One region of the Shewanella sp. BJSY2023SW001 genome, then DNA from elsewhere that is predicted to be linked to it. Evidence: predicted binding sites of a transcription regulator. Region 1 holds the regulator's gene; each other region holds the start of a gene.
What was found. The regulator sigma-54, encoded in region 1, starts transcription at its own class of promoters, with help from an activator protein. The targets are predictions, from matches to a motif close to GTTGGCACGNNNNTNGNNT.
Positions count from the first base shown of each region.

Region 2: the regulator sigma-54 is predicted to act here: its motif matches at 950-968, upstream of fliE (flagellar hook-basal body complex protein FliE).
Region 3: the regulator sigma-54 is predicted to act here: its motif matches at 1,190-1,208, upstream of ACMHXH_RS16210 (flagellar hook-length control protein FliK).
Region 4: the regulator sigma-54 is predicted to act here: its motif matches at 1,463-1,481, upstream of ACMHXH_RS00900 (DUF3192 domain-containing protein).

Region 1 is NZ_JBKORF010000027.1:14,131-16,330, forward strand. Features, by position in the region: gene ptsN (PTS IIA-like nitrogen regulatory protein PtsN) at 1-129, opposite strand, end outside; gene hpf (ribosome hibernation promoting factor) at 132-419, opposite strand; gene ACMHXH_RS06760 (RNA polymerase factor sigma-54) at 451-1,914, opposite strand; gene lptB (LPS export ABC transporter ATP-binding protein) at 2,010-2,200, opposite strand, start outside.
Region 2 is NZ_JBKORF010000071.1:41,385-43,584, reverse strand. Features, by position in the region: gene ACMHXH_RS16245 (sigma-54-dependent transcriptional regulator) at 1-843, shown strand, start outside; gene fliE (flagellar hook-basal body complex protein FliE) at 1,022-1,354, shown strand; gene fliF (flagellar basal-body MS-ring/collar protein FliF) at 1,396-2,200, shown strand, end outside.
Region 3 is NZ_JBKORF010000071.1:35,506-37,705, reverse strand. Features, by position in the region: gene fliI (flagellar protein export ATPase FliI) at 1-559, shown strand, start outside; gene fliJ (flagellar export protein FliJ) at 684-1,133, shown strand; gene ACMHXH_RS16210 (flagellar hook-length control protein FliK) at 1,281-2,200, shown strand, end outside.
Region 4 is NZ_JBKORF010000007.1:39,729-41,928, forward strand. Features, by position in the region: gene ACMHXH_RS00890 (GNAT family N-acetyltransferase) at 1-455, opposite strand, end outside; gene ACMHXH_RS00895 (DUF2789 domain-containing protein) at 790-1,020, shown strand; gene ACMHXH_RS00900 (DUF3192 domain-containing protein) at 1,037-1,402, opposite strand; gene ACMHXH_RS00905 (hypothetical protein) at 1,569-1,907, shown strand; gene ACMHXH_RS00910 (Zn-ribbon-containing protein) at 1,907-2,200, shown strand, end outside.

The sequences.
Region 1 (2,200 bases):
AATCGCTTGAGAGGAAAGGGTGGGGTACTGGGCGCTGGCGAGATCGCTAATTAGCTCCAGTACCTTTTTCTTACTGCCCGGAGTGGCACAGGTAGTGCACTCCGGCCGCAGGATGGTACTCAGTTCCATCGTTAGTGTTTTGTCAGCTTTTCTTTGTGTTTAATGACCTGACGATCCAATTTATCAATCAGAACGTCGATGGCGGCATACATGTCGGCATGTTCAGAAGTTGCATAGACTTCGCCGCCTGTGAGGTTGATCTTGGCTTCGGCAATCTGTTGCAGTTTTTGTACATTGAGCACAACGTGCACATTATTGATCTGTTCGAAATGGCGTTCAAGTTTCGAAAACTTACTTTCCACATAGTCACGCAGTGAGTCGGTGATCTCGATATGATGTCCTGTCAGGTTGATTTGCATAGAAAGATTCCTCCAATTTCCAACTGTGGATTTATAAACTCTTACGCTGGTTCGACGGTGGTATCATCATAGCCTCGCGATACTTGGCTATGGTGCGTCTTGCAACGTTGATTCCCTGTTCTGCCAGAAGTTGTGCCATCTTGCTGTCGCTCAAAGGTTTCTTCTGGTTTTCCGCTGCCACGAGCTTCTTGATAAAAGCCCTGATCGCCGTGGAAGAGCATTCTCCGCCATCTTCGGTACCGACATGGCTGGAGAAGAAGTACTTCAATTCAAATATTCCCCTTGGGGTATGCATATACTTTTGAGTGGTGACCCTGGAGATGGTCGATTCATGCATCTCGACCGCCTCGGCAATATCGTTGAGTACCATGGGTTTCATGGCCTCTTCACCATATTCAAAAAATCCCTGCTGGAACTGCACTATGCAGTTGGCCACCTTGAGCAGGGTGTCGTTGCGGCTCTCCAGGCTCTTGATAAACCATTTGGCTTCCTGAAGATGACCACGAATAAACTGGCTGTCTGATTGGCTGCGGGCGCTACGGGCCATGGCAGCATACTGTTGGTTGATCCCGAGTTTGGGCATACAGTCCGGATTGAGCTCCACCACCCAGCGCCCGTTCTTCTTCCAGACGCTGACATCCGGGATCACATATTCCTCGTCCATCGGCTGCACCAGCAAACCGGGGCGGGGATTGAGGCTCTGAATAAGGTTGATGGCGTCACGCAGTTGATCTTCCTTGAGCTTGGTCTTACGCATTAGGGTGCGAAAGTCGCGGGTAGCGATGAGATCCAGATGTTCGTCAATCAACAAGCGGGCGTCGGCCAGATGCGGGGTGTCGGCGTTAAACTGTTGCAATTGGATCAGCAGGCATTCGCGCAGATCTCTGGAGGCGATGCCGATGGGATCGAAGTGCTGGATCCGCTTGAGTACCGCCTCGACTTCATCGAGCTCAATCTCAGGGTTGCCCATGGCTTCGAGGATCTCCTCAGTGCTCTGGGTTAGATAGCCCTGCTCGTCGATGGCATCTATGATGGCGGTGGCAATGGCGTCGTCGGTATCGGAAAACGGGGTCAGGTTCTTTTGCCATTCTAGGTGTTCATAGAGACCTTCGCTGGTTTCACCCTGGAAGGGCATGTCATCTTCACGGCCCATAGCCGGCCCTGAGGCGCTGGCGGCGGTAAAGACTTCATCCCAGGTGGTATCCATAGGCAATTCATCCGGCATAGACTCATTGTTCAATGCCTCTGAGGTTTCTACCGTGGAACCATCTTCCTGCTTGACGCTCAATTCGCCGGCGTCGTTTTCCTTGTGGTTGTCGTCGATAGCGTCATCCTGGTTGTCCTCGGCCATCTCCAACAGAGGGTTGGCTTCCAAGGCTTCCTGGATTTCCTGCTGCAGCTCAAGGGACGACAGTTGCAGCAGGCGAATTGCCTGCTGCAACTGAGGTGTCATGGTCAACTGTTGACCCAATTTGAGCTGGAGTGACGCTTTCATTATACCGCTAATCCCTACTCGTTATTTTTCAAGGAAAAAATTCAATAATAACAAACTATAATACCCGGAATTGCCGCCGGATGACATGATCCTAACTATAGCCTGAATTGTTCGCCTAAGTACACAGCACGCACTTGCTGGTTGTCCAAGATTTCAGCGGGTGTGCCCTCGGCAATCAACTGCCCATGGCTGACAATGTAGGCTCGCTCACAAACGTCGAGCGTTTCGCGAACATTGTGGTCTGTGATCAGCACCCCCAAACCGCGGGACTTAAGCTGTTCGATGA
Region 2 (2,200 bases), on a different contig from region 1:
GTGTTGGCTCGCTACATTCATCAGCACAGCCAAAGACCTGACGGGCCTTTTGTGGCGATTAACTGCGCTGCCATCCCGGAAAATATGCTGGAAGCCACCTTGTTTGGCTACGAGAAAGGCGCCTTTACCGGGGCTTATCAGGCTTGCCCCGGCAAGTTTGAACAAGCTCATGGTGGCACACTGCTGCTCGATGAGATTTCCGAGATGGAGCTGTCTTTGCAGGCCAAGCTGCTGCGGGTGCTGCAGGAGCGTGAGGTTGAACGCCTGGGGGGCCGCAAGACCATTAAGCTCGATGTCCGGGTACTGGCAACTTCCAACCGGGATCTGAAAGAGATGGTGGCCAAGGGCGAGTTTCGCGAAGATCTTTATTACAGGATCAATGTGTTCCCGCTTGCCTGGCCGGCATTGAATCAAAGACCGGCGGATATCATTCCGCTGGCCAAGCATCTGTTGGCACGCCATGCCGAAAATGCGGCAATTAACCCGGTTCCAGCTCTTAGCGATGCTGCCGTGCGGCGTTTGTTGGCCCACCGCTGGCCGGGGAATGTCCGTGAGCTGGATAACGTGATCCAGCGTGCACTGATCTTGAATCAAGGGCAGATAGAAGCCGGCGATATCATTATCGATTTGCAGGATGTTGCGCTGCGAGATACCACAGCCCAGGAAACGCCTGAGGCGCTCGGTGATGAGCTCAAGGCTCAGGAGCATGTGATTATTCTCGAGACTCTGGCCCAGTGTCAGGGCAGTCGCAAGCTGGTAGCCGAGAAATTGGGGATCAGTGCCCGCACTCTCAGATACAAGATGGCGCGTATGCGTGAGATGGGCATAGAGGTGCCCGCCTGAGTCATCTCCCAAAGTGGCCGTCAGGCCGCTTTCCAATCCTTTTGTCTTTCCTCTGGCTCTGCTTGAATACAGGGCCTTTAGCTCTCTCAATTTTGATTATTCCACTTATGGCAAACTAATTGCATAGAGTCCGGTAACCCAGGTTTTTCGTCAATTCGCTGACGACAGGAGTGAGAAGATGCAAATAGGTGCCAATTCTTTATTGCAGGAAATGCAATCACTTAAAGGTGAAATTGCCCCAACGGGATTTCAGTCTTCGCCTGTACGTCAGGTGGGCAATACCTCAGGAACTGATTTCGGCCAATTACTGGCCCAGGCCGTAGGCAATGTCAGTGAGTTGCAAAGCACATCATCCAATCTGGCCACCCGGCTGGAGATGGGCGACACCACTGTGTCTCTGTCTGACACTGTTATTGCCCGCGAGAAAGCCAGCGTTGCCTTCGAGGCCACAGTGCAGGTGCGCAACAAGCTGGTTGAAGCCTACAAAGAGATTATGAGCATGCCTGTTTAAGGCCTGCTTGCATCACAGATCCCGGATAACAGGAACGCACAGTGAGCACAGAATTAGTAGCAGGATCCAATGTTTCCGCCGCTGGAACTACGCTGGATGGGGCCCAACAGGAAAATAAGTCGGGTGTATTGGGCTCCCTCGGGGGAGTGGATATGCTGCGGCAGATCACCATGATCCTGGCATTGGCTATCTGTCTGGCACTGGCGGTATTTGTGATGATTTGGGCTCAGGAGCCTGAATATCGGCCACTGGGCAAGATGGATACCCAGGAGATGGTACAGGTTCTCGATGTACTGGATAAGAACCGGGTGCCGTACAAGATTGAAGTCGATGTGATTACTGTGCCTGAAGACAAGTACCAGGACGTGAAGATGATGCTGAGCCGCGCCGGTATAGATTCCAGCGCCGATGCCAAGGATTATCTGAGCCAGGATTCCGGCTTTGGTGTCAGTCAGCGGATGGAACAAGCCCGGCTGAAGCAGAGTCAGGAGATGAATCTGGCGCGGGCGATTGAAGAGCTCAATAGTGTCAGCCGTGCCAAGGTGATCCTGGCGCTGCCAAAGGAAAATGTATTCGCCCGCAATCGCGCCAAACCCAGTGCCACAGTGGTGGTCAGTACTCGCAGGGGCGGTTTGGGCCAGGAAGAGGTTGATGCAATAGTAGATATTGTTGCCTCTGCAGTTCATGACATGGATCCCAGCCGGGTGACTGTGACAGACTCCAACGGCCGCTTGCTGAACTCAGGCAGTCAGGATGGGGTATCTGCCCGCGCCAGACGCGAGCTTGAGCTGGTGCAGCAAAAAGAAAACGAATACCGCAACAAGATAGATTCGATTCTGATGCCGA
Region 3 (2,200 bases), on a different contig from region 1:
CCTGACCCGTTACGCCCAGGCGCAGCGGGAAATCGCCCTGGCGGTCGGTGAGCCGCCGGCAACCAAGGGGTATCCGCCTTCGGTATTTGCCAAGTTGCCCCGTTTGGTGGAGCGCGCCGGTAATGGCGGTGAAGGGCAGGGCTCGATCACTGCCTTCTATACTGTGCTTACCGAAGGGGACGATCAGCAAGATCCCATTGCCGATGCCTCGCGGGCCATTTTGGACGGTCACATAGTGTTGTCACGGGCCTTGGCCGACTCTGGGCATTATCCGGCGATAGACATTGAAGCTTCCATCAGCCGGGTGGCACCTATGGTGATCAGCGAGGGGCACCTGGAAGCGATGCGGCGCGTCAAGCAGGTTTATTCGCTCTACCAGCAAAACCGGGATCTGATCTCCATCGGTGCCTATTCCCAAGGCTCGGATCCGCGTATCGATAACGCCATACGCCTGCAACCCGCCATGAACGCCTTTTTGCGGCAGGGGATGCGCGATGCCATCAGTTTCAGCGATTGCCAGCAGATGTTGGGGCAGCTTGCAGCCCAATGTAAGGTGTAATATCACTCTGTGCATGGGTTTTGGGGCTCGACAAAAAAGTGCTGAGAATAGGGTAGCCAGAGCCTGATTGAGAGAGTCGGGTTAAGGCCCGCAAGGCAGGCAATTTTAAGGAATAGTAATACAGATGGCGAAACCCGATCCTTTGCACACAGTGTTGAAACTGGCGGTCGAAGCCGAAGAGCAGGCGGCACTGCAGCTTAAAGCCGCGCAAATGGAATGCCAGAGGCGTAAGTCTCAGTTGCAGGCGCTGCAGGAATACCGTCTCGACTATATGAAGCAACTCGATGCCCAGCAGGGGCAGAGCATTGGCGCCTCCTATTACCAGCAGTTTCATCGATTTGTGCGTCAGGTAGATGATGCCATAGGGCAACAACTCGCCGTGGTTGCCGAGGCGGATAAGCAGCGGGGCTATCGGCAGCAACATTGGCTGGAGAAGCAGCAAAAGCGTAAGGCGGTGGAGATGTTGCTGGAGAAAAAAGCTCTGCAGGCCGAAGCCAAAGCTGCCAAACAGGAGCAGAAACTGATCGATGAGTTTGCTTCCCAGCATTTTTTCCGTCGTAAGCTCAAGCATTGAGCCCATTCCGACATCTATTCCCGGACAATTCCTTGAGAATTCATTCTATATTTTTTGTTGGCGTGAATTTTGCTTTGTTTGAGACAGAGACATTAATTCTGACTCGGCCTATCTTTATCATTGAGGGCCTAGGTGCTGGAGGAAGGCATGCAGCAGTTATCCAATATCCTGTTCGGCAATGCAGGCAGCAAGGGAGTGGCCGCTACAGATGCGCTGCAATCAACTGATAACGAAGCTTTTTCTGCTGCTTATCAAGAGGCGCAGACTAAATTCTCATTCGACTCGCAAGGCGTTAAGCCGACATTTCCCGGCGGCAGTCTTGACAGTGAAAACTTCCATGCAAAGCAGGCTGTCGATGTCTCGCTCATTTTGGGGCAGATAGCCATGGGCAAGAACTTGCCGTCTGAAGACGGCACTATGGTCAACACTATGGCCACCAATATGGCCACCGAAGTCGATGAGCAAAGTCTGCTAACACAGATTGCCGCACTTACCGGGCTCAAGGAAGATGAGATTAAGGCCATGTCTCCAGAAGAACAGATACAGCTCCTGGAAAACCTTAAACAGAGTGGTGTCGAGCTTGGCATGTTAGCGACAGATAGCCTGGAAGGCGCAGAATTGATTACCGCTGACGAAAGCGACGAGAGTGAACAAGACAGCGCCCAATTGGCCGCTGCTGATGAGAAAGCGGCAAATAAAGGCGATAGCAAAGCCGAGGATGAAACCATAGATGCTCCTTTACTGGCTCTTGACAAGACGGCTGCAACGGCAAAAAAGGCCAAGTCTCAGCAAGGTGAGCAACAAATGGGTTGGCCGGATGCTGATAAGTCAACGCGTAAGGCGGCGACTCAGGATGGTATGGCTGCAGTGGCTCGTGAAGCAGTGCTTAATGCCGCTGAGGAAAAGAGTGACAAGATCTTGGCGCAAAGCGCAATTGCCGATAAGGCCAAGACAGATACTGCCGGCAAGTTGGACGTTGCGGTGGCAACGGCGGCAAAGTCTGTTGGCGCTGACGGCAAGAGTGACAAAGCTACGGCCAAGGATGTTCTGGCAGGCGTGCTGAAGGC
Region 4 (2,200 bases), on a different contig from region 1:
AACTTGCCATACCCCTTGTGTTGCTCGGTTAACGCTACTGCGATAAATTGAATAACGCCGTACTCTGTCGCCGGCAGGTGCTCCAGAATTGAATTTTCCTTCTGCATCAACTTCTGCGTCGCCTGCCAGCCCGTCCCCAGCAGCATTTTCAAACGCCAATGCCAATAGCGCCCTTCGCCTTGGGGAAGTGATGAGGTAACCACGCAGGCAACCCCAATCAAGCGCTCAGCGTCGAACAAACCAATAAGGGGCTGCTCCTGTTGCCAAAGTTCATTGAGCTCTTCACGAATTGCGGCCCTGAGCTTTTGTTCATATTCGGCGGCATTGGCAGCCGGCAAGGTCTGCAGAAAAAACGCATCATCGTGATAGGCGTTATAAAGAATTGATGCGGCCAAGCGTAAATCTTCTGCCGTCAGGTAAACGGCACGCAGGGAATCAGAAGTCTGAGTTTCCATTTGTTGTTGTCCTTGTCAGCCAAAAGGGCACTTTCCAATTTAACAATATTGGATCAGAGTACAACATCTTGCTTACCAACTATCACCACAGTTTCTGCCGGCAGCGTATCTATTCAAATTATAGATGGGATTAACTAAGCTCTTGACCTACAACCTTGCATCCAAGCCTTTAGGCGCTCCTGGTGCACAAGCGCCCCCTCCTCAATTTAAAGAAATGGATCTGCTGTTCAATTGATATAAGCTAAGGAAGCAATAATACTTACTTTTTTTATGAAGGCTTGTTCGCCCATCACTCATCACTTGGCAATATGCCGGGATTTCAGGAGGTCAGAATATGGATACCACCCACACAGACTTGGCCCATTTGTTTGAGCAATTGGGACTCCCCAGCGGCAGCAAGGCGATAGAAGGCTTTATCGACGCACATTCTATCCCCGAGGGAGTCAAACTGGTGGATGCACCATTCTGGAATGATGCACAACGCACTTTTTTAACAGAGGCTCTGGCCGAGGACGCCCAATGGTCAGATACCATAGATCATTTGGACGCCCAGCTCAGGCGTTGATTGAAATGAGTTTGAATTACAGCTGCGCGTAAGCCTTATCGCCCCAGCCTATCAGCTGTTGATCGCGAAACACCAAGGGGGTGCACTCATCCTTGGTGGTCTTACCATCACTGTGTCTGTGGCGGGTACGATAAAAGAGCACCTGTACTTGCTGATCATTGGAGAGAAAGGCTTCATTAAAGTCGGCCTGCCCCATGAGCTGCTGCACCTGTTGCTGATCCATCCCCAGGTTCAACTTGGCCAGTTGTTGCTGATTTTGCTGTTGTTGTAATTGCCAGGATTCCCTTTCATCCCAGTTGGCTTCGTGATCACCGACATTGACCACACAAGCACTAAGCCCTAAGCTTGCAATCCCCACTAGTGGCAGTAATAACTTATTCATTGTCACTCCTTGTTATATTTATCAAATGTTGACTTTTGTTAAGCAAATGCAGCAAACGCAATGCAACATGTGGGCCAATAAATAATTTAATAAATATCAAAAAGATAAAAACAAACGCCAGCTGCACTATGTAGCTATTGGCGAAAATGTGAGGTTTTTTACCAAGATGTCCACTCCACTGGAACAGGTCATGGCCGCAGCTGCGGCAGTAGCCCAAAGCGGCCATACTCCCTCTCTGGCATTGATTAAGGCAAGACTCGGCAATAAGTTACCAATGCCCGTGCTGGTTGAAGGACTGCTGCGCTTCAAGTCCCTGCCTGAGAGTGAACGGGAAAAAATGTCTCAAAGCCAACCTCAACAGGATGAAACTGCACCACAGCAAGCAGTGCCCACAGTAGAAGTTCTTCAGCAGGAAATCAGCTGGCTACGCCAGGAACAACAACAACTGAAACAAGAATTCGCGGACTTGCAACAAAGGCTCGCCAAGCTTGAGGAGCAGCAATAATGTTTGTCTGCGAACTCAGGTTTGAATGCTTTGCCAACACCACGATCAGCGCCGCAGAAAAAGCCATCAACACCCTGCTTGAAGCCTGGCGAGCCAATGGTCAGGTATTGGGGCGGGAATTTGCGGTGGCCTTTAGAGACGGGGAGTTCAGAGTCAGGCTGCTGCTGCCGGAAGAAACCAGTCTGGCCAACAGGCATAACAGTCCCTGGGCCAAACAGGCGTTGCAACAGTTAACCGAGGCCAAATTGCTGGCCCCCAAGGAAAAGCTCATAGGTCAGGATATCAATTCCGAG